4 regions of the Hylemonella sp. P2_B10 genome follow, and region 4 is predicted to be linked to each of the others. Evidence: predicted binding sites of a transcription regulator. Region 4 holds the regulator's gene; each other region holds the start of a gene.
The links. Region 4 encodes sigma-54, which starts transcription at its own class of promoters, with help from an activator protein. Its sites were predicted from a motif close to TGGCANGNAANCTGCTTT; they were not measured.
Positions count from the first base shown of each region.

Region 1: the regulator sigma-54 is predicted to act here: its motif matches at 5,620-5,637, upstream of AC1DX2_RS22920 (ammonium transporter).
Region 2: the regulator sigma-54 is predicted to act here: its motif matches at 5,652-5,669, upstream of AC1DX2_RS22460 (pilin).
Region 3: the regulator sigma-54 is predicted to act here: its motif matches at 3,087-3,104, upstream of AC1DX2_RS15300 (PEP-CTERM sorting domain-containing protein).

Region 1 covers NZ_JBFUDE010000006.1:22,240-29,318, reverse strand. The annotation lists gene AC1DX2_RS22935 (aminotransferase-like domain-containing protein) at 1-1,389, opposite strand, end outside; gene AC1DX2_RS22930 (LysE family translocator) at 1,421-2,041, opposite strand; gene AC1DX2_RS22925 (alpha/beta hydrolase family protein) at 2,276-4,306, shown strand; gene AC1DX2_RS22920 (ammonium transporter) at 4,347-5,549, opposite strand; gene AC1DX2_RS22915 (CHC2 zinc finger domain-containing protein) at 5,830-6,366, shown strand; gene AC1DX2_RS22910 (AAA family ATPase) at 6,359-7,079, shown strand, end outside.
Region 2 covers NZ_JBFUDE010000005.1:279,407-286,485, reverse strand. The annotation lists gene AC1DX2_RS22475 (O-linked N-acetylglucosamine transferase, SPINDLY family protein) at 1-1,347, shown strand, start outside; gene AC1DX2_RS22470 (O-linked N-acetylglucosamine transferase, SPINDLY family protein) at 1,358-3,412, shown strand; gene AC1DX2_RS22465 (PglL family O-oligosaccharyltransferase) at 3,399-5,036, opposite strand; gene AC1DX2_RS22460 (pilin) at 5,114-5,599, opposite strand; gene AC1DX2_RS22455 (tetratricopeptide repeat protein) at 5,821-7,079, opposite strand, start outside.
Region 3 covers NZ_JBFUDE010000003.1:618,431-625,509, reverse strand. The annotation lists gene AC1DX2_RS15315 (arylsulfatase) at 1-215, shown strand, start outside; gene AC1DX2_RS15310 (MBL fold metallo-hydrolase) at 212-1,288, shown strand; gene AC1DX2_RS15305 (haloalkane dehalogenase) at 1,299-2,285, shown strand; gene AC1DX2_RS15300 (PEP-CTERM sorting domain-containing protein) at 2,270-2,995, opposite strand; gene AC1DX2_RS15295 (ferredoxin--NADP reductase) at 3,279-4,052, opposite strand; gene AC1DX2_RS15290 (sugar MFS transporter) at 4,086-5,360, opposite strand; gene AC1DX2_RS15285 (DUF1428 domain-containing protein) at 5,522-5,884, shown strand; gene AC1DX2_RS15280 (hypothetical protein) at 6,049-6,519, shown strand; gene miaB (tRNA (N6-isopentenyl adenosine(37)-C2)-methylthiotransferase MiaB) at 6,607-7,079, shown strand, end outside.
Region 4 covers NZ_JBFUDE010000007.1:165,420-172,498, forward strand. The annotation lists gene AC1DX2_RS25190 (THUMP domain-containing class I SAM-dependent RNA methyltransferase) at 1-1,211, opposite strand, end outside; gene AC1DX2_RS25195 (RNA polymerase factor sigma-54) at 1,233-2,825, opposite strand; gene lptB (LPS export ABC transporter ATP-binding protein) at 2,825-3,616, opposite strand; gene lptA (lipopolysaccharide transport periplasmic protein LptA) at 3,619-4,179, opposite strand; gene AC1DX2_RS25210 (exopolyphosphatase) at 4,396-5,328, opposite strand; gene AC1DX2_RS25215 (thiol:disulfide interchange protein DsbA/DsbL) at 5,418-6,068, opposite strand; gene AC1DX2_RS25220 (thiol:disulfide interchange protein DsbA/DsbL) at 6,130-6,780, opposite strand; gene AC1DX2_RS25225 (SPOR domain-containing protein) at 6,853-7,079, opposite strand, start outside.

The DNA.
Region 1 (7,079 bases), on a different contig from region 4:
CAGCCGCTCGCGCAGGTAGTCCGCCAGCCGCGGCTGCTGGCCAAACGCCACGTTGAAGCGCAGGTGCGAATCAAACGCCTTGTCGGCAGAAAACGTGCTGCCGCGCGCCAGCAAGATCTTGTTGCGGTAGGCGTCCTGCACCAAGAGGCCCGTGTCCACCCCCTCAGGCAGCGCGCCCCACAGGAACAGGCCGCCTTCGCCCGGGTGGTCCAGCTGCATGCCGGCTGCAGTCAACTGGCGGGCGCAGTTCAGGCGCGCCTTCAGCAGCCGGGCCTGCAGCCGGTCCAGGTGCTTGCGCCAGCGGCCGGCGGCCAGCACCTCCAGCATCACGTATTCGTTCAGCGCGGCGGTGGTCAGCACGCTGTAGATTTTTTCGCGCAGCAGCACCTTCAGCAGCGCCGGGTCAGCGGCCATGTAGCCCAGGCGTATCGCGGGGCTGAGCGCCTTGCAGAAGCTGGAGTAGTAGATCACCCGCTCCAGCCCCGACAGGCTGGCCAGCCGCACCGCGTGGCCGGGGTGAAAGTGGCCTTGCACGTCGTCCTCGGCAATCAAAAAGCCATGCTGCTGCGCCAGCACCAGCACCTTGTGCAGGTTGGCCGCGCTGCTGCCCCAGCCGGTGGGGTTGTGCAGCACGGTCTGGATGAACAGCAGGCGCGGGCGGTGCGCCACGCAGGCGGCCTCCAGCTGGGCCAGGTCCACCCCATCAGGCCGGCGCGCGATGGGGATGACGCGGTAGCCGTCCTTGCGCAGCCGCTCAAACATCAAAAAGTAACCCGGGTCTTCCACCAGCACGGTGTCGCCCGGCTGCAAAAAGGCGCGGCAGATCAGGTCGATGGCATGCGTGCCGCCATAGGTGGTCAGCACCCGGCCGGCATCCACGGCAATGCCCATGCCGCGCAGCACCAGCGCAATGCGCTCGCGCAGCTCGGGCAGGCCCTGCGGTGGGCAGCGCGAGGCCATGCCGGCCGTGCTGCGCGCCAGGCCGCGCTGCACGGCGGCGGCGGGCACGGCGTCTTCCAGCCAGGTGGGCGGCAGCGCGCCGCTGCTGGCCAGCAGCACGCCCTGGCGCTGGTCGTGCGCCTGCTGGGCCAGCCACACGCCGTCCTGCTCCTCGCCGGCCTCCAGCGCCTGCGCCTCGGGGAAGCTGGGCGCGCGCTGCTCGTTGACGAAATAGCCCGCAGTGCCGCGCGAATCGATCAGCCCCAGCGCCACCAGCCGGTCATACGCCGTCACCACCGTGTTGGGACTCACGGCCAGTTGCGAAGCGAGTTGGCGGATGGACGCCAGCCGCGCGGCTGGCGGCATCTGGCCACTTGCGATCAGCTCGCGCAGGCGCAGCTCGATCTGGTCGGCCAGTGGCGTGGGGGAGGAGCGGTCCAGCGAGAACATGGCGCCAGCTTAACCGAGGCAGCGCTCCCGTTCACACCAGGAAGCTGATGGCCAGCACCACCAGCGCCGCGCCCATGCTCAGGTTGAACAGCCGGCGCTGCAGCGGGTTGGTCAGCCAGCGGCGGATCAGCATGCCAAACAGCGCCCACATCGACGCGCTGGGGAATCCGATCACCAGCCCGATCACCGCCACCAGCAGCGCCGCCAGCGGCGTGGGCATGCCCGAAGGCATGAACACCGTGGCCAGCGTGATGGCCTTCACCCAGCTCTTGGGGTTGATGGCCTGGAACAGCGCCGCCTGCATGAAGCTCAGCGGCTTGCCCTCGCGGTTGGCCTCGCTGACCGAGGCGCGGCTCAGCTGCCAGGCCAGCACCACCAGGTACAGCGCGCCGGCAATGCGCAGCACCTGGTGCAGCACCGGGAATTCGGTGAACAAGGCACCCAGGCCCAGGCAGGTCAAAAACGTCTGCAGCGCCACGCCGCTGTTGGTGCCCAGAATCTGCGGCAGCGCGCGGCGGTAGCCAAAGTTGGCGCCCGATGCGGCCAGCATCACGTTGTTGGGCCCCGGTGTGCTGGACATCACGAAGCAATAGGTCATCAAGGGCAGCAGGTCGGTGAACATCATGGTCTCGCAGAGTACGGGCTCCATCATGCGGATGCTTCGCTCTGGAGCGAAGATACAAACGCTTACTGTGCCAACGCGCTGTATCAGTCCAGGCACTCACACAGCGCGGCGTGTGACGGCGCGCACAACCCACAGCACTCAGCCGGTTTGAAATGTGCGTTTTGGCCCTACAGTTGAGCCTACATAAATTCGCCCGCATGCCGACCCCACCGGCATGCAGGGACGCAAAGCAGGGACGGCGGGGTTTTTCTCTCTTTCATCATGAATGCAATTCAAGCAATGAAGAAGCGCGCCTTCTTCTTTTTGGCGCTGGCGTTTGCCGGCCTGTCTGCCACTGTGGCTGACGCACAGGTGCCCACACCGGCCGGTGCGCCGGTGCCGCTAGAGCTTTTTTTCGGCCCGCCCGCGTTGCAGCGCGCGCAGCTGTCGCCCAGCGGCCGCTTCCTGGGCTCGCTGGTGCACGGCGCCTCGGGCCGCGTCAACATCCAGGTGCTGGACCTGGACGGCGTGGAGCCACCCCGCGTGGTGCAAGCCTCCGCCGCCGACGATGTGTACTGGTTCCAATGGGTCAGCGACGACTGGCTGGTGTTCAACCTGGACGACGCCGACGCCAAGCGCGACGCCTTCCGCGGCCCCGGCCTGTTTGCCATGCGCCGCGACGGCGCCGACCTGCGCATGCTGATCTCGCGCGCGCCCGACACGGCGATGGACGTGCGCGGGGTGCGCGCCGGGCCGCTGAACACGCTGTCGCCCAGGTTCCGCTACCTGGGCCTGGGCGCACCCGGCAGCCTGACGGTGATCCTGGGTGAGAACGAAAGCGACGTCGGCTACGAATACAGCCACACCCGCTTTCGCGCGCTGAACATCGTCACCCGCCAGTGGGAACGCATTGGCGAAGACGCCCCCAAGGCCTCCGGCTGGCTGTTTGACGCCCAGGGCCGCCTGCGGCTGGTGAGGCAGCGCACCGACATGCAGATCAAATACCTGTGGAGCGACCTGGACGCCGCCGGCAAGCCCGGCCCCTGGCGCGAGATCGCCACCATGAAGGCGCTGGACGAGCCCTGGTCCCCCGCCTACATCGACCAGCGCGGCGACCTCTACGTCACCACCTTCGACGCCCAGGGCTTCACCGAGCTGCGCAGGTTTGACACCGCCGCGCGCAAGCCGGCCGACCAGGTCTTGCTGACCACGCCCGGCTTCACCACCGACGTCTCCAGCATCACCAGCGTGCCCGGCGGGCCGGTGGTGGGCGCCCGCCTGGCGGTGGACAGCGCCACCACGGTGTGGTTTGACCCCAAGCTCAAGGCCCTGCAAGACCGCGTGGACGCGCGCTGGCCCGGCCGCGTGAACCTGATGCAGTGCCGCCCCTGCGACGACCCGAAACGCGTGCTGGTGTTCTCTTACGCCGACACCGACCCCGGGCAGTTCCTGCTGTTCTACCCGGCCAAGAACGAATGGCAGCACCTGGGCGCCATGCGCCCCGACATCGACCAGGCCCGGATGGCGCGCAAGGACTTTGAGCGCATCCCCGCGCGCGACGGCCGCGACCTGCCGCTGTGGATCACCCACACCAGCGCCAAGGGGGCGCCACCCGCACCGGCCGTGGTGCTGTTGCACGGCGGGCCGCACATGCGCGGCACCTCGTGGCTGTGGGACAACGAGGCGCAGTTCCTCGCCTCGCGCGGCTATGTGGTCATCGAACCCGAGTTTCGCGGCAGCACCGGCTATGGCGAGCAGCACTTCCGCGCCGGCTGGAAGCAGTGGGGCACCGGCATGATCGACGACATCACCGATTCGGTGCGCTACGCCGTCAAGGCCGGGCTGGTGGACGCCAAGCGCGTCTGCGTGATGGGCAGCAGCTACGGCGGCTACGCCTCGCTGATGAGTCTGGTGAAAGAGCCGGACATGTACCGCTGCGGCATCGCCCACGCCGCCATCAGCGACCCGCGCAACCGGTATGACTTCTTCTGGTCCGACCTGTCCAGCTACGGCCGCAAGATCGTCATGCCCATCCTGATGGGCGACCCGGTTGCCGATGCCGCCATGATGCTGGCCACCTCGCCGGTGGAGCAGGTGGCCAGCATCAAGGCGCCCGTCCTGCTGATGCACGGCGACAGCGACTACCGCGTGCCGCTGGAAAACGGCGAGCGCATGCGCGACGCCCTCAAGCGCGCCGGCAAAGACGTGGAATGGGTGGTCTACCAGGACGAAGGCCACGGCTTCGCCAAGCTTGCCAACGAGCAGGATTACTGGCGGCGCATCGAGGTCTTCCTGGCCAAGCACCTGAAGTGACGCGCGCGGCCGGGCGGCCGTGCCGGGTCCCGATTGCAGCCTACCAGTTCACTTCGCGCTCCGGCGTGGCGCTGATCTTGTGGATGGACAGGTCGGCGCCGTCGTATTCCTCCTCCTGGCTCAGGCGCAGGCCGGTCATGACCTTGAGCAGCCCATACACCACAAAGCCGCCGGCCAGCGCCCAGGCGATGCCCAGGCCCGTGCCCAGCAGCTGCGCCCCCAGGCTGACGCCGCCCAGGCCACCCAGCGCCTTGGCGCCAAAGATGGCAGCCGCCAGCCCGCCCCAGGTGCCGCACAGCCCGTGCAGGGGCCACACGCCCAGCACGTCGTCGATCTTCCACTTGTTCTGCGTCAGGGTGAACATGCCGACAAAGATGACACCGGCGACGCCACCGGTAACCAGCGCCCCCAGCGGGTGCATCACGTCGGAGCCGGCGCACACCGCCACCAGCCCGGCCAGCGGACCGTTGTGTACAAAGCCGGGGTCGTTCTTGCCCATCACAAACGCGGCCAGCGTGCCGCCCACCATGGCCATCAGCGAGTTCACGGCCACCAGGCCCGATATCTTGTCCAGCGTCTGCGCGCTCATCACGTTGAAGCCGAACCAGCCCACCGTCAAGATCCAGGCCCCCAGTGCCAGGAAGGGGATGCTGCTGGGCGGGTGCGCGGCAATGGCGCCATCCTTGCGGTAGCGGTTGCTGCGCGCGCCCAGCAGCAGCACCGCCGCCAGCGCGATCCAGCCACCCATGGCATGCACCACCACGCTGCCTGCAAAGTCATGGAACTCGGCCCCGGTGGTCGCCTGCAGCCACTGCTGGAAACCGAAATGCTGGTTCCAGGCGATGCCTTCAAAAAAAGGATAGATGAACCCCACGATGACGCCCGTGGCCAGCAGCTGCGGCCAGAACTTGGCGCGCTCCGCAATGCCACCCGAGATGATGGCCGGTATGGCCGCCGCAAAGGTGAGCAGGAAGAAGAAGCGCACCAGCTCGTAGCCGCCCTTCAGCGCCAGCTGGTCCGCGCCCACGAAGAACGTGGTGCCATACGCCACCGCGTAGCCCACAAAGAAATAAGCCACGGTGGACACGCAGAAATCCACCAGGATCTTCACCAAGGCATTCACCTGGCTCTTGCGGCGCACGGTGCCCAGTTCCAGAAATGCGAAACCGGCATGCATGGCCAAGACCATGACGGCGCCAAGCAGTAAGAACAGGGCGTCCACGCCCTGTTTGAGTGCATCCATGGGGAGTCCTCTGGTAAAAATGATCTTTATTGGTGCTTTTTCAGCGAGAAAAGCAGAGTTGCACCAATAGAAAGCAAAACGCATGCCAAATTTGCGCCAAATGGGTGCGCCTGGGTTTTGCCGCACAAACCTGCACCAATTTTGCGCACTCTGGTGCATGGGCGCCGCAGATGCCTCTGGGTAAATTAAACTAAAGTTAAAATCAAGGAAAGGCCTTGTCTATTGATGGATTGCTGCTAATATTGAACTATAGATTAATTAATTTAACGCTTAGTTCAAGATGGGCCAATTCATCAAAGACCAGCTGCCAGACCCGCAGGCGTATTACGAAGCCGAAGGCCTTGTCTTCCAAAAGGGCGGCAAGCAGTGGCGCACCACACGGTGCGCCTTTCACGGCGGCAGCGACAGCATGCGCATCCACCTGCCCAGCGGCGCCTTCATCTGCATGGCCTGCTGCGGCGCGCGCGGGGGCGATGTGCTGGCCTACCACATGGCCGCGCATGGCCTCAGCTTTGTAGAGGCCGCCAAGGCCCTGGGCGCCTGGCGGGAAGGCACCGGCAACGGGCTGCACCACACCGCCAGCCGCGAGGCCCCCGAACGCCCCGAGCGCCCCGAACGCAACCGCCCCGCGCAGCCCACGGCCCGCGCCATCATGTCGCTGGTGCACTCGGAGCTGATGCTGTGCGCCATCTTCATCAGCGACGCGCTGCGCGGCAAATCCATCAGTGAAGAAGACGCCGCCCGCTTCCGCGAAGCGGCGGCGCGCATCCAGTTCGCAGCCAACTTTGCCGGCATTGAGGAAGAGCACCATGACTGACACCACCCACAGCAACCCCTTTTCGGCAGACAGCCAGCTCAAGCGCACCATGGCGCAGGTGGATGCAGCCATCGCGCGCCAGCAGGCCGCCGAAGCCGAACGCCAACAAATCACCGCCGATGACGGCGTGCTGCTGTTCAACGTCGCCCAGCTTGCCCCCAAGCCCGTGCGCTGGCTGTGGCCCGGCTGGCTGGCCCAGGGCAAGCTGCACGTGCTGGCCGGCGCGCCCGGCGAGGGCAAGACCACCATCGCCATGTCCTTCGCCGCCACCATCAGCGCCGGCAACCAGTGGCCCGATGGCACCTGGGCCGAGCCCGGCAACGTGCTGATCTGGAGCGGCGAGGACGACCCCGAAGACACCCTGGTGCCGCGCCTGATAGCCGCTGGCGCCGAGCCCAGCCGCTGCTACATCGTCGGCGGCCGGCGGGTGGATGGCGAGCTGCGCAGCTTCGACCCCGCGCGCGACATGGCCGCGCTGCACGAGCAGGCCAGCCGCATCGGCGACGTGCGCCTGCTCATCGTGGACCCGCTGGTCAGCGCCGTGGCCGGCGACGGCCACAAGAACAACGAGGTGCGCCGCGCCCTGCAGCCCATGGTGGACCTGGGCCAGCGCCTGGGCGCCGCCGTGCTGGGCATCAGCCACCTGAGCAAAGGCGGCGGGGCAGACGGCAACCCGCTGAACCGCGTCAACGGGTCGATTGCCTTCGGCGCGC
Region 2 (7,079 bases), on a different contig from region 4:
GTGGTACGGGGTATGCGCGAGTCCGGCTTCAACCATTTCCGCTATGGCGAACACTTGCAGGCGGTGGATGATCTGGAAAAAGCCGTGGCACGGGACCCCGAATTCCTGGAAGCCCAGTCCACGCTGCTGTTCTGCCTCAACCTGCTGCCGGAGCTGGCGCCGCGCTACCGGGCCTGTGCGCAACGCTTTGCATCGGTCGTGATGGCCAAGGCCAATCCGGTGGCACTGCCGCGCGCGCCAGCCCGGCCCGAGGGTGAACCGCTGCGCCTGGGTTTCGTGTCGGCGGACTTTCGCAACCATCCGGTGGGCTTTTTCATGGAAAGCATCCTCGGCCAGTTTGATCGCAGCCGCTTCTCGTTGTTTGCGTATTCCAACAATGCCCGCAATGACCACGTGACCGCGCGCTTGCGCCCCCATTTCGACACCTGGCGGGTGATCCGCGACCTGAAAGACGAGCAGGTAGCGCGCACCATCTCCAATGACGGCATTGACATCCTGGTGGATCTGGGAGGGCACACCAGCGAAAACCGGCTGGCGGTATTCGCCTGGCGGCCGGCGCCGCTGCAATTGACCTGGCTGGGCTACTTCGCCACCACCGGCATGGCCGACATCGACTACATCGTGGCAGACGATCAATGCGTCCCGCCGCAGGCAGACGAGTACTTCAGCGAAAAGGTTTGGCGCCTGCCCGACACCCGCCTGTGCATGACCCCGCCGGTGACCGCCCCGCTCCTGCCCGTGGCTCCGTTGCCGGCGCTGAGCGCGGGCCATGTCACGTTCGGCTCGTTCCAGGCGCGCACCAAGATCACGTCTGGCGTCTTGTCTGTGTGGGCCAGGGTGCTGGCAGCCGTGCCGGGTGCGCGCCTGCGGCTGCAGATCCCCACCACCGACGTCGCCTCCATACGTGAGGAGTTCCTGCGCCAGCTTGACGCCGCCGGTCTGGACCGGCAGCGGGTTTCACTGACGGCCGGGACCGGTTGGGAAGCGTACTTGGCCAGCTACCAGCACGTGGACATGGTGTTGGACACGTTTCCGTACCCCGGCGGAACCACCACCGCGGACGCCTCGTGGATGGGTGTGCCGACCCTGACGATGGCGGGCAGCACCATGCTGTCGCGCCAGGGTGCAGGCATGATGCATTGTCTGGGGCTGGACAACTGGATCGCCAACAGCGAAGACGCCTACGTGGCCAAGGCCGCCGCGTTCGCCTCGGACCTGCCGGCGCTTGCGGGGCTGCGCGCCGGTCTGCGTGACAGGGCGGCCCGGTCACCGCTGTTTGATGCGCGCCGCTTCACCGCCAATTTGCAGGATGCCTTTGAAGGCATGTATCGGATCACCTGCCGCTGACATCGACGCTATGTTTGAACGACTGAAGAACCGGTTGACCGGCAAGAGTCCCGTCACCGATCTCGCGGCGCAACCGGGCGAGCGGCTGCGCCAGGATGGCGATGCCTTGCTGGCCAGCGGCAATCTGGACGGCGCCGAGCTGTGCTACCGCCAAGCAGTCGCCAGCGATCCGCGCAACGCGGCCAGCCGCGTGGGCTTGGGCCGTGCACTGGCACAGCTGCAGCGGGACGATGCCGCGTGGCGCGAACTCGAAGCAGCCATCGGCCTGGACGCCCGCCAGGCCGATGCCCACGAGTTGTTGGCCAGCCTGGCTGAGCGGCAGTCAGACTGGCGCACCGCGGCGCGCCATTACCGGACGGCTTTCGAGCTGAAACCAGAATCCGCGTTGGCTTGCCTCGGCGCTTTCCGTATGCTGATGCTGCTGGGCGAGATGGCCGATGCCCGCGCCTTTCTCGCCCAAGGCGTTGCCTTGCACCCGACGGTGGCCGACTTCCATTTCTACGAGGGCAACATGCTGCTGGCCGGCGGCGATGCCGAATGGGCCATCGACAGCTACCAGCGGGCCCTGGAACTGGGTGCGGACCATGCCGCGCTGCACGGCCGCATGGGTGGCGCCCTGCTGAAGCTCAACAGGCTGGAAAAGGCCCGAGAGCACCTGGCGCGCGCCGTCGCACTGGACCCGGCCAACATGGAAGCCCGCCATGACCTGGGCGTGGTGCTCCACCACCTGGGCCAGATCGACGAAGCCATACAGCAGCAGCAGATCACCATCACGCATGAACCCCAACAACTCGGCGCACACAGCTGCTTGTTGTTCGCGCTGTGCTTTTCCGACACATGTACGACATCGCAGTACCTGGTGCATGCCCAGCAGTTCGCCGAGCAGGCGCGCAGGGGCGCCCAGCGACTGACGCCACCCCATCCGACGCAGGCGCGGCACACGGAGGAAGCGCGGCGGCGCCTGCGCATCGGCTGGGTGTCGGGCGACCTGAGAAAGCATGTGAACATGGCTTTCTTCAAGCACATCCTGGCGCGGTTGGCCGAAGAGCCGCTGGACCTGGTTGCATTCTCCAACAATCCCTATGACGACGCGGTCACGCATCAGCTTCGCGCGGCGATGACGGAGTGGCATGACATCACGCCCCTCAGCGACCAGGACGCCGCCCGGCTGATTCACGGCTGCCGCATCGACGTCCTGGTGGACCTGTCGGGCCACACCGCCCACAACCGGCTGCCGGTGTTTGCCTGGCGGCCCGCGCCGGTCCAGGCCACCTGGCTGGGCTTCGCCGCCACCACCGGCTTGTCCGAAATGGACTACCTGCTAGCCGACCCGGTGTCCGTGCCGCCAGCGTCGAGCGCGGATTTCAGTGAGCGCATCCTGTACTTGCCGCACACCCGGCTGTGCATGGCGCCGCCCGCCAGCGCCGAACGATGGCCCGTCAGCCCGCTGCCCGTGCAGCGCCAGGGCTTCATCACCTTTGGCTGTTTCCAGCAGGTTGGGAAGATCAACGACCGTGTGCTGACCGCCTGGCAGAAAATTTTGGCTGCGATGCCCGATGCCCGGCTACGGCTGCAGATCCGCTACCTGGACTTGGCAAGCGTGCGCGGGGACCTGGAACGCCGACTGGCCGCGTCAGGCATCGCGGCGAACCGGGTCAGCCTGCACGAAGGCACATCGACGGACGACTACTTGGCCGCCCACCATGAGGTGGACATGATCCTCGATACATTTCCCTATCCTGGCGGCACCACCACCGCCGAAGCGCTCTGGATGGGCGTGCCCACAGTGACGCTGCTCGGCGCTTCACTGCTGGCACGCCAGGGCGCCAGCATGTTGCACACTGCCGGGCTGTCCGACTGGGTGGCGGAAAACGAAGAGGCGTATGTGGAACGGGCGCTGAAGTTTGCCCGCGACACCGAGGCGCTGGCCGGCTTGCGCCAACGGCTGCGGGCCCAGGCCACGCGGTCACCGCTGTTCGACAGCCATGGCTTCGCCCGGGACCTGGCGCAGGCCCTGCGCGCCATGCACCAGCAGCAGCAGCAGCAGAGCGTCACGGAAAGCTGAGCGCGCGCAACTCTGGGTGTTGCGTGGCCTTGTCGCGCCACATGTCACTGGCGGCCAGGTAGTAGCGCTCGCCGTACAAGCCGCGCAAGGTGGCCATCATGTGGCGGGCGCCGGCGGGGTCGCCGTTGAGAGCCAACGCCATGGCGTAGTTCAGCGTCAGGCTGCCGGTGGGAAAGCGCCAGGCGACCTGGCGCAACGCCTCCAGCCGCTGCGCATCGGTGTGCGCCACGGGCTGGTAGCGCACCGCGCTTTCCATCGCCGCCATCTGCGTCAGCAAATGGATGCGCGGCATGCGATAGCTGGTTTCGGTCGCCCCCACGCGCAGGTTCTCGAAACGCGTGACGCGCAGGTCCTCCTCCACCAGCAGGTATTCGCGGCAGATGGCGACGCCGACAACGCTCCAGGCCGCCAGCGCCAGGCCAAAGGCCAGCCGGCGCACCCGCCACCCATGGTGCAAGGCCAGACTGGCTTCCACCACCCCCATCATCAGCCCGGCCGTCAGCAGGAAGTAGGCATAGGCAAACGGATACTCCACCAGGCTGTGGACCACGATGGGCAACAGGCAGGCCATGGCATAACCACCGCTCAGGTTGGTCACGCGCCACAGCCGGGTGCAAAACCAGTAGCCGGCCAGGCCGATCAGCAACACGCCCAGCGGCACACCGTTCCAGGCCAGCAGATCGAGCAGCACGTTGTGCGCGTAGGTGGCCGGCGTGCGCGCCGGATGCGCCGCCGCACCGGCCATGGTGGCGGTGACGGTCTGGTTCCAACCGTATCCGAGCCAGGGTGCCTGGGAGATGCCGTCCGCCACCTGTTGCCAAATGACGACGCGGTCGTTCACCGTCGTCAGCGACGCGCGTGGCGTGGCAAAGGCCACGGCGGCGTCGATGCGCGGGAACAGCACGGTCGCGCCGAAGAACAACACAACCCATGCCACCACGTGACTCAGGCGCAGGCGCGAAGCCATGCGCGAGCGCTTCCACACTAGGAAACACGCGACCGCCAACGCGCCCAGCATGCCGGCGCGCGACTGCGTCATCACCAGCACGGCTGTCATCAAGCCCACACCCAGCGCATAGGCGAGCCAACCAAAAGTGCGGCGCTCGAAAGCGTGGCTATAAGCCAGCAAACCCACCAGCAGGAATGTGGCCAACTGGTTGGGCTGCGCCAGGTTGCCCATGGCACGGTCACCAGGATCGGTCTGCGTGGCAAAGATGCCCAAACTCGGCTCCAGCTTCAGCCATTGCACCAGACCCACGGCTGCCGAGAGCAGGGCTGCCGGCCACAGCGCGTGCATCAGCGCGGCCACGCCAGACGCGTCATCTACCCGGGTGAGCTGGTAACCGATGGCGATGGCCAGGGCCCAAGCCACCAGGTAGTACGAGCTCATCAAGGCATCGCCGGCGAACGCGTTGACGCCAGCCGTCCATTGCAACCAGGGCAGGATGGCCAGCGCGGCAACGCTGCAGGCCAGCACCGGCCAGCGCGACTGCGCCGCTGGCACCAGCCAGGCCAGCGCCAGCAACGCCACCGCGGCCAGCGCCAGCGTCTCGGAGTGAAAATTGAGCCAGGGAGGGTAGTGGTTCGGCAGCAGCCAGCACAGCGACAACAACCCCCAGCCCATCAGCTTCAACAGGGCGGGGCGAAATAAAAAAACGCTCCCGAAGGAGCGTTTTTCTGGGTGCAACCCGCTTGCCAAGTTCAGCCCTTGCAGGAGCCAGGCAGGAACTTCGCAGCCAGCGTGGTGCCGTCCGTGGTGCTGCCGCAGCGCCACGAGGTGACGGCCTTGCCGCCATCGGTGGACGTGGCGGTGGCGGTGCCCATCATGGGCTGCAGGGACACCAGCTTGGTGTCGATGGCGCCATCGTTGAAACCTTGCGCAGTGACCCGGATCTGGCCGCCGTCGCTGGTCGTGACCAGCTGCACGTACTTGCTGCCGGATGCGGTATTGGTCACCTCGCAGCCCCAGCCATTGGCGCCGGCGCCCACCGTGGTGCTGGTGGACGACTGGAAGGCTTCGGTGATGGACGTGCGGCAGCCAGAAGCAGCCAGAATCACTTCAGAAACCTTGGCTTTTTTGGTGTAGTCAGAGTACGCAGGCAAGGCAACAGCCGCCAGAATACCGATGATCGCCACCACGATCATCAATTCAATCAGGGTGAAGCCCTGCTGAAGAGAACGTTTCATTTGAAACTCCTTGGGTTGAACAGAAAAAAAGAAACCACTCGGGCCAACTCTTCAAGCACTTTTCAGGCCAGGCAGTTCAAGGTCCTCGAATCGCGATTTTGCAGGATATTTTGGCCTCTCGGGCCAAAATTTGACGCTTTTCCTCGACAGCAATGGAAGCTTACGACAATTTTGTCAACCCGAGACGCTGATATGGCGCCGCAGACCGTCCCTGCCACCGCTCAGGACAATGCCAGCAAGCGATTGCCCAGCGCCAGGATACAGTCGCGGTCATCGAGCAAAGACTGGCTGCGCCGGGCCAACTGCTGGCGCAAGTGATCACGCAGCGCAGCGTCATCGCACAATTGGCGCACCCTGTCGACATACTCACCGGCGGTGCCAGCCACCCACTGCGCCAAACCGGCTTCGCGCAGAATGCCGCTCGCGAACCGCCCGCGCATGAACTCACCCTCCCAGGCCACCACCGGCAGCCTGCGCTCCAAGGCTTGCATGGTGGTGTTGAAGCCCGAAAAGTCGGGGCTGTCCAACAGCACGTGCGCCCGGTCCAGCACGCCGAAAAATTCGGCCTGCGACTGCCACGGGATGAAGCACACGGACTCGTCAAAGCTCTCGCCGGCCTGCTCGAAGGCGCGGCGCAGCCGCTGCTCCAGCAGTCCGGACAGCGCGTCGGGCCGGGCACGAAAGAACACCAGTTTGCAAGGCCGGCAGCGCCGGGCGATGTCCACCAGCCACGCGTCCCCTTCGGGCGCGTACTTGAAGGGAGTGCCAGCACAGACCAGCACCCGGTCCTGCGGCCGCACACCCCAGCCGGCCAGGTCGACCGCGGCGGCGGCTGTGCCGAACGGCTGGTAGCAGCAGCCCAGCCGGGGCAGCGTCAGCAATGGCTCGGTGTAGTGTGCCTGGGCGTCGGCCGGCTCAAAGGCCGCCGCGCTGACGAAGCCGTCCATCGTGGGCAGGCCGGTGGTGATGGGATGCCCCCAACTGGCCAGTTGCAGAGGCGCCAGGCGCAGTGCGGACAGGCGTGCGGTGGTGGCGTCCATGCCGATTTCCGGGTACAGCAATGCATCGAAGCGTTCGGCGGCGACGTGCCCGGCCCAATCGGCCCAGTCCCCCGACCGTTGGTGCACTGCCTTCACCCGTTGCGCGGCCCATTGCAACTGGTCGCTGCTTCGACCGCCAAGGTGCAGCAGGTGCAGTTCAAACCGCGCCGGGTCCAGGTGCTGAAGCCAGCCGCGCACCAGCGCATGCCAGACCGAATGGTCGCCCACATGTGCAGAGGCGATGCCCAGTTTGCACTTGGCGCGGCCAGTCACCGCAGGTGCCGCCAGCCCTGATCGGGCCGCCCAGCCGGCCATCAGGCGAGCGCACAGCGCGCCATAGGTACCCAGCACTTCGCGGTTGTTGTGGGCGTCATAGGCCAGGTAGAAAGGCTGCTGGGCTCCGACGGCCGAGTGGGCATCATTGGGCTGGTGCACCGTGA
Region 3 (7,079 bases), on a different contig from region 4:
AGACCATGCAGGCCGAGTACGCCACCTGGGCGCAGCGCAATGGCGTGCTGCCCATGCCCGAAGGCTACTCGCCGCAGCAGCAGATCCTGCGCAACGCGCTGGTCAACATCTACGTCCCACGACTGAAGTGGGTGGCACTGGGCCTGCTGGCGCTGCTGCTGGCCTTCGTCACCTGGCGCTGGCAGCGGCGCCACGCCCGAAAGAACACCCCATGACATTGAAGAAACTGCTGTCGCGCGCGCTGGTCGTGCTGGTGCTGCTGGCCGGCGCAGCCTGGTTGGCGCGCGCACCGCTGGCCCTGGCGCTGGCCCAACGGGTGGCCGTGCAGCGCATGGCGGCCGACCCGCTGGCCGAGCTGCCCGATGGCCTGCACCTGGGCGTGTGCGGTGCCGGCTCACCCTTCCCCGATGAGCAGCGCTCCGGTCCCTGCACGCTGGTGGTGGCGGGCAAGCACCAGCTGCTGTTTGACGCCGGCAGCGGCGGCGCCCGCGCGCTGGCACGCATGGGCTTCAACGTCGGCAAGACCCAGGCGATCTTTTTGACGCACTTCCATTCCGACCACATCGACGGCCTGGGAGAGTTGCTGCTGCAACGCTGGGTATCGGCCAGCAACACGCAACCCGTTCCGCTGTATGGCCCCCCTGGCGTCGAGCAAGTGGCCGCCGGCCTGATGCAAGCCTACGAGGCCGACCACGGCTACCGCGTGGCCCACCATGGCGAGGCTGTGATGCCGCGCGCCGGCTTCGGCGCTGCCGCCAAAGCTTTCGAAGTGCCGGCCAGCGGCGTGCTGACCGTGCTGAAGGACGGCGACCTGGAGGTGCAGGCCTTTGCCGTCGACCACACGCCAGTGCACCCGGCCGTGGGCTACCGCATCACCTACAAGGGCCGCAGCATCGTGCTCAGCGGCGACACCAAGAAGAGCGCGGCGGTGCAGCAGCAGGCCGCCAACGTGGACCTGCTGGTGCACGAGGCCCTGTCGCCGCAGTTGGTGGGCCTGCTGGGCGAAGCCGCCGGCCAGGCCGGCCGGCCCAACCTGAAGCAACTGATGGCCGACATCATCGACTACCACACCACGCCCGAAGAAGCGGCCAAGGTGGCGCAGGACGCCAACGCCGGCATGCTGCTGCTGAACCACATCGCGCCACCCCTGCCGGTGCCGGGCATGGACAAGGTGTTCCTGGGCGAGGCGCCCAGCATCTACACCGGCAAACTGCGGTTGGCGCGCGACGGCGACTTCGTCAGCCTGCCGGCTGGCGGCAAGGACATCCAGCTGGGCCGGCGTTTCTGAGAAACCGCAGATGGACATCATCCCGCCCCCCATTCCACCGCTGCCCGGCGTCAGCCAGGTGCTGCGCACGCCCGACGAGCGCTTTGCCAACCTGCCCGACTTTCCGTACACACCGCGCTACACCCAGGTAGACGGCCTGCGCATCGCCTGCGTGGACGAAGGCCCGCGCGACGGGCCTGTCGTGCTGCTGATGCACGGCGAACCAGCCTGGAGTTTTCTGTACCGCAAGATGATCCCCGTGTTCGTGAATGCCGGCTACCGCGTGGTCGCGCCCGACCTGGTGGGCTTCGGCCGCTCCGACAAGCCCGCGCTGGCGGCCGATTATTCATACGCCAACCACGTCGCCTGGATGGCGCATTGGCTGCAGGCCATGGACCTGCAAGGCATCACGCTGTTCTGCCAGGACTGGGGTTCCTTGATAGGCCTGCGGCTGGCCGCGCACATGCCCAACCGCTTCGCCCGCATAGCCCTGGCCAATGGCGGCCTGCCCACCGGCACCGGCGCGGTGCCCAAGGCCTTCAAGATCTGGCTGGCCTTTGCGCGCTTCAGCCCCTGGTTCCCGATTGGAAAATTGGTCAAGGCCGGCTGCGTCAACGGCCTGACGCCGCGAGAGGTAGCCGCTTACGATGCCCCCTACCCCACCCGCGCACACAAGATCGCCGCCCGCCTGTTCCCCACCTTCGTGCCCATCACCCCCGACAACCCCGAGCGCGCCGCCAACGAAGCCGCGTGGGAAGTCTTCAAGCGGTGGGACAAGCCCTTCCTGACATTGTTCAGCAACATGGACCCGATCACACGCGGCGGCCACAAGGTGTGGCAGCGCGACGTGCCAGGGGCGCAAGGCCAGCCGCACGCCAAGACCGTGGGGGCCGGCCATTTCTTGCAGGAAGACAAGGGCGTGGAGGTGGCGCAGGCTGTCGTCAACTTCTTACAGCGCAATCGGCACCCTGAGGTGCCGCATGCAGTGTCAGACGGGCGAACTCAGGCCTTGCGTTGACGCCGGACCACAGTCAGGCCCGCAAGGCCCGCACCCAGCAGAACCAGTGAGCCAGGCTCAGGGACCGTTGTTGTCGGGGTTTCTTCGGTGTAGGTAGCCAACACCACCATTCCCTCGGCGCCGGGCGCGAAATTTGGGCCCCCAACCATGTAGCCAAACACCAAATCGGTGCTGCGGGTGAAGCCCCATGTGGACCCCAGGATCTCCCACGGGAAGGCGACGTCCGGATCGAGGTAGTGGTCGGCGCCCGACCACTTGAATTGGGACTCATCTTGACTGATGCTGTAGGGTGTCAGCACCAGGCAACTCATGCTACGGGCATTGGCTGGTCTATTGTTGCAGTCAGTGCCCATCAGGCCTGTGACGTTGCTGGCACCAAACAAGGCGCTGATAGCCTGTGACGCCAAATCCGCGCCATTGGCACTTGACAGAAATGTTGGCGCGAGAGACGTATACGTCGTGTTGTATGAGCCGGTGCTGAACGACACATTGTAGGTGTGACCATCAATCGTCAGACCTGTAATCCCCGTGACATTGGACGCAGAACCCACAATCGCAGCAGCCCATCCCGCGGCCGGAGCCAGCGACAGCGCGGCCGCGGCAACGCATGCACTCGCCATGCTCTTGAAAAACGAACGACCAAAATTCAGACGCATACTTCCTCCTTGAATGTTGTTGGCGTTCCGAGTCGTGACCCAGAACAATTTCATCTACGGGTTTAACCGAGCCCCAGCGAGCAGGGCTGCTGGCCAGGACAGAGCAGCTTCTACAAACTGATCATCTGGCGCAAGCAATTGAGCTTATGCAATATTCGCGCCGAACCTGGCAAAGGCGAAAAGACCTTTGATGTACATGTATTCTCTGATGATTTGGGTCAAAAATCAGGGTGCCACTGCAGACACCGTAAGATTTTTCGACACGGCATCCAGCGCGCCTCGCCTAGGCGTCCAGCTCTCACGGAGACGGTCTCCGCGATAGCCCCGCGCAAGCGGTTCACTGCTCTGCAAACGCCCGCTCGATGACGAAGTCCCCCGGCGTGGACGTGTTGCCTTCCTTGAAGCCGCGCCCCTCCAGCATGTGCTTCAGGTCTTTCAGCATGTGCGGGCTGCCGCAGATCATCACGCGGTCATTTTCGCGGTCCAGGTCGGGCAAGTGCAGGTCCTTGAACAGCTTGCCCTTGGCCATCAGGTCGGTGATGCGACCCATGTTCTTGTACGACTCGCGCGTCACCGTCGGGTAATACAGCAGTTGCTTGGCGATCATCTCGCCCAAGAACTCATGCTGCGGCAGGTGCTCGGTCACCATGTCGTGATAAGCCAGCTCATCGGCCTGGCGTACACCGTGCACCAGGATGACTTGCTCGAAACGCTCGTACGTCTCCGGGTCGCGGATCACGCTCATGAACGGCGCCAGGCCGGTGCCCGTGGACAGCAGGTACAGCCGCTTGCCGGGCAGCAGGTAGTCGATCAGCAGCGTGCCGGTGGGCTTCTTGCCGACGATGATGCTGTCGCCCACCTGGATGTGCTGCAGGCGCGACGTCAACGGGCCGTCGGGCACCTTGATGCTGAGGAACTCCAGGTGCTCCTCGTAATTGGGGCTGACGATGCTGTAGGCGCGCAGCAGCGGCTTGTTGTTGACGCGCAGGCCAATCATGGTGAAGTGGCCGTTGGAAAACCGCAGCGCCGGGTCGCGCGTGGTGGTGAAGGTGAACAGCTTGTCGGTCCAGTGGTGTACGGACAGCACGCGTTCTTCGTTGAATGCACTCATGAAGAAAGAGACGAGAGAGCGAAGGGGGGGATTTCAGCGGCCGATTGTATGGCCTTTGATAGCATAAAAAAGGATATACATATAACAGGGAAGCATAATCAAGCAGAAGGTTTGCTGAAAGTCAAAAACATCCTTCAAAGCAGCAAACAGTTTGGGGATGATGGCGCCGCCGGCGATGCCCATGATCAGCAGCGCCGAGCCGCGCTCGGTGAAACGGCCCAGGCCGCCGATGGCCAGCGGCCAGATGGCCGGCCACATCAACGCGTTGGCCAGGCCCAGCACCGCCACGCAGCCCACCGACACATAGCCATGGCTGAAATACGCCGCCAGCGTCAGCGCCGCGCCCAGCAGCGCCGAGGCTTTCAAGGCGGTGGACTGCGACAGCCAGCGCGGAATGGCCACCAGCCCCACCAGATAGCCAGCCAGCATGGCCATCAGCGTGAACGAGGTGAAGTACTTGGTCTCATCCGTGGGCAGGTGAAAGCCCTTGCCATATGTGCCTATGGCGTCGCCGGCCATCACCTCCACGCCCACGTAGACAAAGATGCACACGGCGCCCAGCAGCAGGTAGGGAAACTGCAGGATGCTGGTCTTGCCGGCTGTGGCATCCACGACAGCGCCGGCGCGCGCCGCGTTCACCTGCGCGGCCTTGATCTCGGGCAGGCCCGAGCGGGCGATCCACACCGCCAGCAGCACCAGCAGGCCCGCCATCGCCATGTAAGGCCAGTAGATGCTGGCGGCAAACTCGCCCAGCAGGCGGTCGCGCGCGGCCGCATCCACCGCCGCCCCCACCTTGTCTTCCAATTGGCCAATGTCCTTCAGCACAAAGGCGCTGAAGACGAAGGGGCTGAGGATGCCCGCCGCCTTGTTGCAGATGCCCATGATGCTGATGCGCTGTGCCGCGCTCTCCAGCGGGCCGATGATGCTGATGTAGGGGTTGGAGGCCGTTTGCAACAGCGACAGCCCCGACCCGATGACAAACAGCCCCAGCAGCGACAGCGGGTAGTCGCGCGCGGTGGCGTACTGGCCAAACAAGAAGGTGCCCAACGCCATCACCAACAGGCCCAGCGCCATGCCGCGTTTCATGCCGGTGCGCTCCAGGATCCACGACGACGGCAGCGCCAGGAAGAAATACGCCATGTAGAACGCCGTGGTGACCCAGAAGGCCTTGCTGTCCGTGTCCAGCGCAAAGGCCAGCTTGACGAAGGTGATCAGCGGGCCGTTGAGCCAGGTGACGAAGCCGAAGATGAAGAACAACGCGCCAATGGTGGCGATGGCCTGCGTGGACGAGCGAGGCGTGTCGGGCATGGGTGGAGCAGCCTGTTTGTTGGGTTGATTGCCGTCGTGCGGCGTCGCAGCAGGCCACACTATATAGGCCCACGCAGCGCACGCCCTCCCCTTGCCAGCCGGTGCCGAATGGCTACCATGGCGACACCGGTGCAACCCCCTTTCAATGAAGGAGCAACCCCATGGCCCAGTATGTTGATGGTTTCGTGGTCCCCGTGCCCAAGGACAAGCTGGCCGCCTACAAGGCCATGTCGCGCAAATGCGGCAAGGTGTGGAAAGAGCTTGGCGCGCTGGCCTACATCGAGTGCGTGGCCGACGACGTCCCGGTCGGCAAGCTGACCTCGTTCCCGCGGGCGGTGAAGCTGAAAGAGGGCGAGGTGGTGGTGTTTTCGTGGATCGTCTACGCCTCGCGCAAGCAGCGCGACAGCGTCAACGTCAAGGTGATGAAAGACCCGCGCCTGGCCGCCATGGCGAGCGGCAAGGACATGCCTTTTGACGGCAAGCGGCTGATCTTCGGCGGCTTCAAGACCATGATAGAGATGTAAGTCCCCGCTGGGCCGCCCCAAGGGGACTTGCGGCCCCCTCAGAGGGCAGGACGGACACGCAGTGCCGGACGTGGGGGCAACTTAAGCCATTGATTTATAATGGCTTTTAACGCTTGATGGCTGCGGCCAGCAGGCACCTCTCCCACAGCCTCTGGATAAACACCATGAACCGCTGCTTTGACAACTTTCTCCCCCGCCGCCGTGTGCTGGCGGCGGCTGCGCTGGCCCTGGGCCTGGGCGGCACGGCCTGGGCGCAGGACGCGCCGCCGGTGCGCATCTTCTCCGATGCCACCCGCCAAGGCATGCTGCAGATCACCGCACCACCCAGCGTGGTGCTCAACGGCCAGGACGACCGCCTGTCGCCCGGCGTGCGCATACGCGGCACCAACAACATGCTGGTGATGTCCGGCATGCTGGTGGGTCAGCAGTTCCCGGTGCGCTACACGCGCGAGCCCTCCGGACTGATCCACGAGGTGTGGATACTGACGCCCGAAGAGGCCGCCGCCAACTACAAGCGCCCGTCGCAGTTGGTGGGCCCGGTGAACCCCAACCTGGCGCCGCCAGCCAGACCCAGCGGCCCCAAGGATGACGGCAAGACGCCGTTCAACCAGCTGCCCAAGTACCCGAACCAATAAGCGCTGCGTCTTCAGCGCCGCGCAGGCCTGCCGCCCATGGCGGGTTTCCGTGCTTTCGATATCACCCACCGCCTTCAGGAGTGCGCCATGAGCGACACCACCACCTCTAAAAAAGTCTTCATCAAAACCTTCGGCTGCCAGATGAACGAGTACGACTCGGACAAGATGGCCGACGTGCTGGGCGCCGCCCAAGGCTATGAGCCGACGCAGAACGTGGACGAGGCCGACCTGATCCTGTTCAACACCTGCTCGGTGCGCGAGAAGGCGCAGGAGAAAGTGTTTTCCGACCTGGGCCGCGTCAAGCACCTGAAGAAAAAAGGCGTGCTGATCGGCGTCGGCGGCTGTGTGGCCAGCCAGGAGGGCGCCGCCATCATCGAGCGCGCGCCGTTCGTGGACGTGGTGTTCGGCCCGCAGACGCTGCACCGGCTGCCGCAGCTGCTGAACCAGCGCGCGGCCCAGGGCCGGGCGCAGGTGGACATCAGCTTTCCCGAGATCGAAAAGTTCGACCACCTGCCTCCCGCCAAGGTGGAGGGCGCCACAGCGTACGTCAGCATCATGGA
Region 4 (7,079 bases):
GCCGAGCCCTTGACGAGATCAAACTTGAACAGCCGGCATTCGATCGGCCCGTTCCACATCGGCACGCGGCGCGATTCCTTCAGCCGCATCTTGCTGGGCAGCTTCAGGTCCGGCGTCAGCATCCAGGCGGTCCAGCCGCTGTAGTTCTTTTTCCAGTGCGTGGCCAACTGGCCGAAGAACTCGCCGCCGTCTTCGGTGTAGGCGCTTTCGCGGGCGCGCGCGCCTGCCACCCCGCCGGCCTCGATGCGCTCGCCGTAGGGTGGGTTCAGCAGCATCAGCGCTGGGGCCTCGCACGGCGGCATGCGCTGCAAGGCGTCGCCGCCACGGAACTCGATGACATCGGCCACGCCGGCGCGCTCGGCATTGCGCTGCGCAAAGTCCACCATGCGGTGGGCCACGTCGCTGCCGAAGATGATGGGCTCCACATCATGCGGGCGCACCACCTCGGCGTCGGCGGCATCTTGCCGGATGGCCTCCCACACGTGCGCCTGGAACGGCAGGTACTTCTCGAACGCGAAGCGCCGGCGTGAGCCAGGCGCCACGCGGCAGGCAATCTGCGCTGCCTCGATAGCGATAGTGCCGCTGCCGCAGCAGGGGTCGTACAACGGCGTGAGGTCACCCTCGCCGTCGGCCCAGCCGCTGGCGGCAATCATGGCGGCGGCCAGCGTCTCTTTCAACGGCGCCTCACCCTTGTCTTCGCGCCAGCCGCGCTTGAACAGCGGCTCGCCCGAGGTGTCGATGTACAGCGACAGCGTGTCGGTGGTCAGGTGCGCGTAGATGCGCACGTCGGGCCAGGTGGTGTTGACGTCGGGCCGCACGCCGCCGGCCTTGGCGCGGAAGCGGTCGCACACCGCGTCCTTGATCTTCAAGGCGGCGAAATTCAGGCTGGTCAGCGGGCTGTGCTGGGCTGTCACCTCGACCTTGATGCTTTGCTTGGGCGTGAACCAGATCTCCCAGGCCACCTGGCTGGCGGCCTCGTAGAGGTCGTTCTCGTTGCGGTAGGGCGTGTGGGACAACTGCACCAGCACGCGCTGGGTAAGACGGCTGTGCAGATTCAACAGCAGGGCGTCACGCCAGGAAGCGTTCAGCGACACACCGCCGCGCCGCTTGTCCAGCGCCTCGGCGGGCAGGCCAGTGATGAAGCCGGCCTCGGCCAGCAGGTAGTCCTCGACGCCAGCGGCGCAAGGCAGAAACAATTGCAACTGGTTCACGGGGAGATCCCTTGGCGGCGCTTACAGCGCCTTGCGCAAGTTGGTAGGCGCTATGCGCAGGCTTTCGCGGTACTTGGCCACGGTGCGGCGCGCGCACTCGATGCCCTGCTCCTTCAGCATGTCGGACAGCTGGCTGTCGCTCAGCGGCTTCTTCGGGCTTTCGGCCGCCACAAATTGCTTGATCAGCGCGCGCACCGCAGTGCTGGAGGCATTGCCACCCGATTCGGTGCCCAGCGCCGAGCCGAAGAAGAACTTCAGCTCGAAGGTGCCGAACGGTGTGGCCATGTATTTGGCGGTGGTGACGCGGCTGATGGTGGATTCGTGCAGCCCCAACTCATCCGCGATCTCGCGCAACACCAGCGGGCGCATGGCCAGTTCGCCATGGGTGAAGAAGTTCTTCTGCCGTTCCACGATGGCGGTGCTGACGCGCAGGATGGTGTCGAAGCGCTGCTGGATGTTCTTGATGAACCAGCGCGCCTCCTGCAGGCGCTGCTGCAAGGCGGCGTAGTTGGAGGCTTCCCGGCCGCCGCCCTTGTGCTGCTTCAGGGCATTGGCATAGATGTCGTGCACGCGCAGCTTGGGCATCACGTCGGGGTTCAGCAGCACGCGAAAGCGCGCCTGCGCGCCATTGCTGATCTTGGTGACCAACACATCGGGCACCACCACGTTGCGCTCCACATCGATGAAGCGGCGGCCCGGCTTGGGCTCCAGGCGGGCGATCAGCGCGATGGCGTCGCGCACGGCGGCGTCGTTGCAACCGCACAGCTGCACCAGGCGCTTGACGTCGCGGCGCGCCAGCAGGTCGATGGGTTGCTCGCAGACGCGCAGGGCCAGCGCCACCGCCATGGCGGTGGGCACGTCCAGGCGAATGTTGCGCTGCATGGCGTGCAATTGCAGGCTCAGGCACTCGGCCAGGCTGCGCGCGCCCACGCCGGCCGGCTCCAGGTTGTGCAGCAGGCTCAAGGCCATGGTGAAGCTGTGCACCAGGTTTTCCACCTGTTCCTCGTCGCCACCGGCCAGGCCGCGTGCCAGGTCTTCCAGCGGGTCTTCCAGGTAGCCGTCGTCGTTCAGCGACTCGATCAGGAAGCGCAGCGCGGCACTGTCGGCCTCGCTCAGGCGCAGCGCCAAGGCCTGGCGGTGCAAATGTGTTTGCAGCGACTCCTGGCTGCGCGCCAGCTCACCGGCATCGGCGTCTTCGTCGCCGTTCAGGTTGTTGCCGTGGGCCTTGGCGTCGCCGCCCCACTCGCCGTCGTCGGGCGACATGTCCAGCGTGCCGTCGCCCTCCCAATCCTGGCCGTCGTCGGCGGTCAGCGGCGTCGCTTCGTCATTGGTCGTGGTGGAGGTGGAACTGTCGGTGTACTCTGTCGCGGCGCCGCTGGCGGCGAACTCGGCGTCGCGGTCGTCCTCACGCACGGGCGTGTCGACCTGGGCGATGCCGAAGTCGCTGCCCGGCGCCTCGTCATGCGCCAGCTCCAGGAAGGGGTTGTCGTCCAGCATCTGGTCGACTTCCTGGCTCAGCTCCAGCGTCGACAACTGCAGCAGCCTGATGGACTGCTGCAGCTGTGGCGTCAACGCCAGGTGCTGCGATATCTTGAGCGAGAGACCGGGTTTCATCACATTTTGAAGTGTTCGCCCAGATACACACGCCTGACATCGGCGTTGTCCACGATCTCGGAGGGTGTGCCCTGGGCCAGCACATGGCCGTCGCTGATGATGTAGGCGTGGTCGCAGATGCCCAGCGTCTCGCGCACATTGTGGTCGGTGATCAGCACGCCAATGCCGCGCCCCTTGAGGAAGCTGATGATGCGCTGGATCTCGATGACGGCGATCGGGTCGATGCCGGCAAACGGCTCGTCCAGCAAGATGAAACGCGGCTGCGTGGCCAGCGCACGGGCGATCTCCACGCGGCGGCGCTCGCCGCCGGACAGCGCCAGCGCCGGCGAATCGCGCAGGTGCTCCACCCGCAGTTCCTGCAGCAGGCTGGTCAAGCGGTGCTCGATCTCGGGCTTCTTCAATGGCTCGCCGGCCTCGTCGCGCTGCAGCTCCAGCACCGCGCGCACGTTGTCTTCCACATTGAGCTTGCGGAAGATAGAGGCCTCTTGCGGCAGGTAGCTCAGGCCCATGCGCGAACGCCGGTGTATGGGCATGTGCTCCACCGACTGGCCGTCGATGCGGATGTCGCCCGAGGTGGCACGCAGCAACCCCACGATCATGTAGAACGAGGTGGTCTTGCCGGCACCGTTGGGGCCCAGCAGGCCGACGACCTCGCCCTTGCCCACGGCCAGCGACACGTCCTTCACCACCTCGCGGCTGCCGTAAAACTTCTTCAGGTTGCGGGCTTCAAGGCGGCTGCCAGCGGCGCCCGCATCCACAGTGCCGCCCGTTGCGGGCACAGGAGAAGCCACCGTCACTGCTTGTCCCCGCTCAGCGAGGGGCTCGGCCGCAGCCGGACGCCGGAAGCGGCCGGCAGGGTGGGGGCTGCCGGCGTGGCTGGCGAACCGGGCGCCTGCCCGCTGGCGGCTTCGCCCTTGGGCGTCATCATCACACGCACGCGGCCACCGGGCTGCGGGACGCCGTTCTTCACCGTGGTGCCGTCGATGTTGAAACTGTCCTTGACGTTGTCCAACAGGATCACGGCGCCGGTCATCTCGTCGTTCAACTGGGCCCCCTTGAGGCGACGCATGATGGCCTTGGTGACGAACTTGACCGTGTCAGCGCGGCCGTCGTAAATGATGGTCTCGGCCTCGCCCTCGATGAACTCGTCCACCCCATCGCGCTTTTGCCGGAAGAAGGCCAGCTTGCCCGGCTCGGCGATGACGGTGCCGTATTGGTAGCCCTGCGCGTCCTCGCGGTAGGTCAGCTGGGCGCCGCGTATTAGCAGCGTGCCCTTGCTCAGCACCACATTGCCGTTGAACACCGTGGTCTGCTTCAGATCGTCCGCCACACCCGTGTCCGCCTCGATGTTCATCGGTTTGCTGCGGTCGGCTTTTTCTGCTTGTGCAGTGCAACAAAATCCTGCCAACAGCAGGGCGAGCAGAGGGGTGATGGGATGTGGCGTCATAGGCGGCATGAATCTTGCATCACATTGTAAGCGCGTGACGCGTTCCTGCGGTCCGTGCCGCTGCAAATAGGGGATTTTTTTGCCAACAGAAGGGGAAACATCCCCCCTTTGGCCACGCCCGGCTCAGCCGTCGTTGTTGATCTGGGTGATCAATTCCTGCAGCACCGTGGTGGCCTTGTTGTTGTCCACCTGGCAGGTGCCGGCGTTTTCATGGCCGCCACCACCGTAGTAGAGCATCAGCCGGCCGATGTTGGTCTTGGAGCTGCGGTTGATGATGGACTTGCCGGTGGCAAACACGGTGTTTTGCTTTTGCATGCCCCACATCACGTGGATGGAGATGTTGGTCTGCGGGTACATCGCGTAGATCATGAAGCGATTCACCGCGAAGATGACCTCCTCGTCGCGCAGGTCCAGCACCGCCAAGTTGGCAATCACCGAGGTGCAGCGTGCAATCTGCTCCTTGGCCTTGGCCGCATGCTCGTTGTACAGTTCCACGCGCTCCACCACATCGGGCAGGGCCAGGATCTGCGCAATGCTGTGGTCCTTGCAGTACTTGATCAGATCCATCATCAACTGGTAGTTGCTGACGCGGAACTCGCGGAAACGGCCCAGGCCGGTGCGCGAGTCCATCAGGTAGTTCAGCAGCACCCAGTCGGTGGGGTTGAGGATTTCTTCGCGGGTGAACTGCGCCGAATCGGCCTTGTCCACCGCCGCCATCATGTCGGCCCAGGCCGCCGGAAAACGCGCCGTGCCGCCGTAGTGCTCGAACACCACGCGCGCCGCCGACGGCATGTCGGGCAGGATGATGTGGTTGGGCCGGTCGCCGGTGTTGCGCATGGTCTCCGACAGGTGGTGGTCGAAGGCCAGGTGCACGCCCGGCACATAGGGCAGGTTGGTGGTGATGTCGCGGTCGGAAATCTCTACCTTGCCGTCCTGCATGTCCTTGGGGTGGACGAACTTGATGTCGTCTATGAGCTCCAGCTCATTGAGCAAGACGGCACAGACCAGCCCATCAAAATCACTGCGGGTGACCAGGCGAAATTTCTCGGCGGACATGTAGTTCTCCACAACGGTGCAATTTGCAAAGCATTCTATGCCACGCCCGCAGCGCGGCGCAGCGCTTGCGCGCGCTTTTTGCAGCAGTCCTACAGCCGACCGGCGCGCAACTCGCCAATCAGGTAATCGCCCACGGCCAGCACTTGCGGCATGCCGCCGGCCATGCCGCCGTCGGTGATGTAGCGCCCGCCGAAGGCCATGGTGGGCACCCCTTCCAGCCGGAAGCTGTTTTGCAGCTGCGCCGCCCGGCTGGCCTTGGTGGAGGCGCTGAAGGACTTGTACTGGTCCATGAACTTGGCGCGGTCCACGCCCTGCTTGGCCACCCAGTCGGCGATCTGGTCCGGTGTGGTCATGGGCACGCGCTCGCTGTGGTAGGCCAGGAACACCTTGGTGTGCAGCTTCTCCAGCAGACCCATAGCCTCCAGCGCGTAGTAAAAACGCTGCAGCAGGCCAGCCTCGTCAGCGAAAGACACTGGCACGCGCTTGAACGCCACGTCCTTGGGCAGCTTGGCCACCCAGGGCGCCAGGATAGGCTCGAACGAGGCGCAGTGCGGGCAGCTGTAGCGGAAGAACTCGACCACCTCGATCTTGCCGGGGGTGTCGGTGGGCTGGCGCTGGTCCAGCTTCTTGAACTGCGCGCCCTCGCGCGGCTGGGCCAGCACTGGGTTGCTGGTCAATCCCAGGCCAGCCGTGGCCAGTGCGCCCATGGACAGGGCCGAGAAATCCCTACGCTTGATCATCTGTGTGTGCTCCGTCAATGCCATGAAATCGGTTGAAATGTGGGGAGGACGTCGCGCGCGCTCAGCGGCCGGCGCGCACCTGCGCCACCAGGAAATCGGCCACCTGCAGCATGCGCGGCATGGTCTTGGAATAGTCGGCGTCCACATAGAAGCGCCCGGCAACGCCAATGGCCGGCACGCCCTCCACCTTGAAGGCGTCCTGCAGCTGACGCACGCGCAACGCCTTGGCATCGGTGGCCGGCGCGTTGTATTGCGCGATGAACTTGGCGCGGTCCACGCCCTGCTTGGCCACCCAGTCGGCGATGGCGCCTTCGCGTTCCAGCACCACGCGCTCGGCATGAATGGCGTGAAAGACCTTGGCGTGCAGGCGGTCGAGCTGGCCCAGCGCCTCCAACGCGAAGAACAGCCGCTGGTGCGGCACCCATTCGTCGCGGAAGGCGGCCGGGATACGGCGCACCACCACATCCTTGGGCACACGGCGTGCCCAGGCGTCGAAACTGGGCTCGAAAGCATTGCAGTGCGGGCAGCCGTACCAGAAGAACTCGACCACCTCGATTCTCCCGGCCGGCACTTCCACCGCCACCGGCTTGTCCAGCGTCAGGTAATCGGTGCCGGATTGGGCTTGCACCTGGGCCAGCGCATTCGCGGCAGGCCAGCACAGCATGGCAACGCCGGCCCCAACGGCCAGCGCGGAAAACTCACGTCGATTCATGTACCCATCTCCAGCAAGGGAACCGGTCAGAGCAAGCGCTGCGTCAAAAAGTTCAACACCGTGGGCCGGCCTTCAGCGGGCCACGCGTATCAGCGCGGTTTCCAACCCCGAGGCCTCCAGCCTTTCCTTGGATTTCTCGCCATCTTCCTTGTGCTCAAACGGTCCCACGCGCACGCGATACACCGTGCGCCCGGACTGCTCGCGCTCGGACACCTTGGCCTCCACGCCGGCCAGCGCCAGCTTGGCACGCTGCGCTTCGGCGTCCTCGGCGGTGCGGAAGGCGCCGACCTGCACGTAAT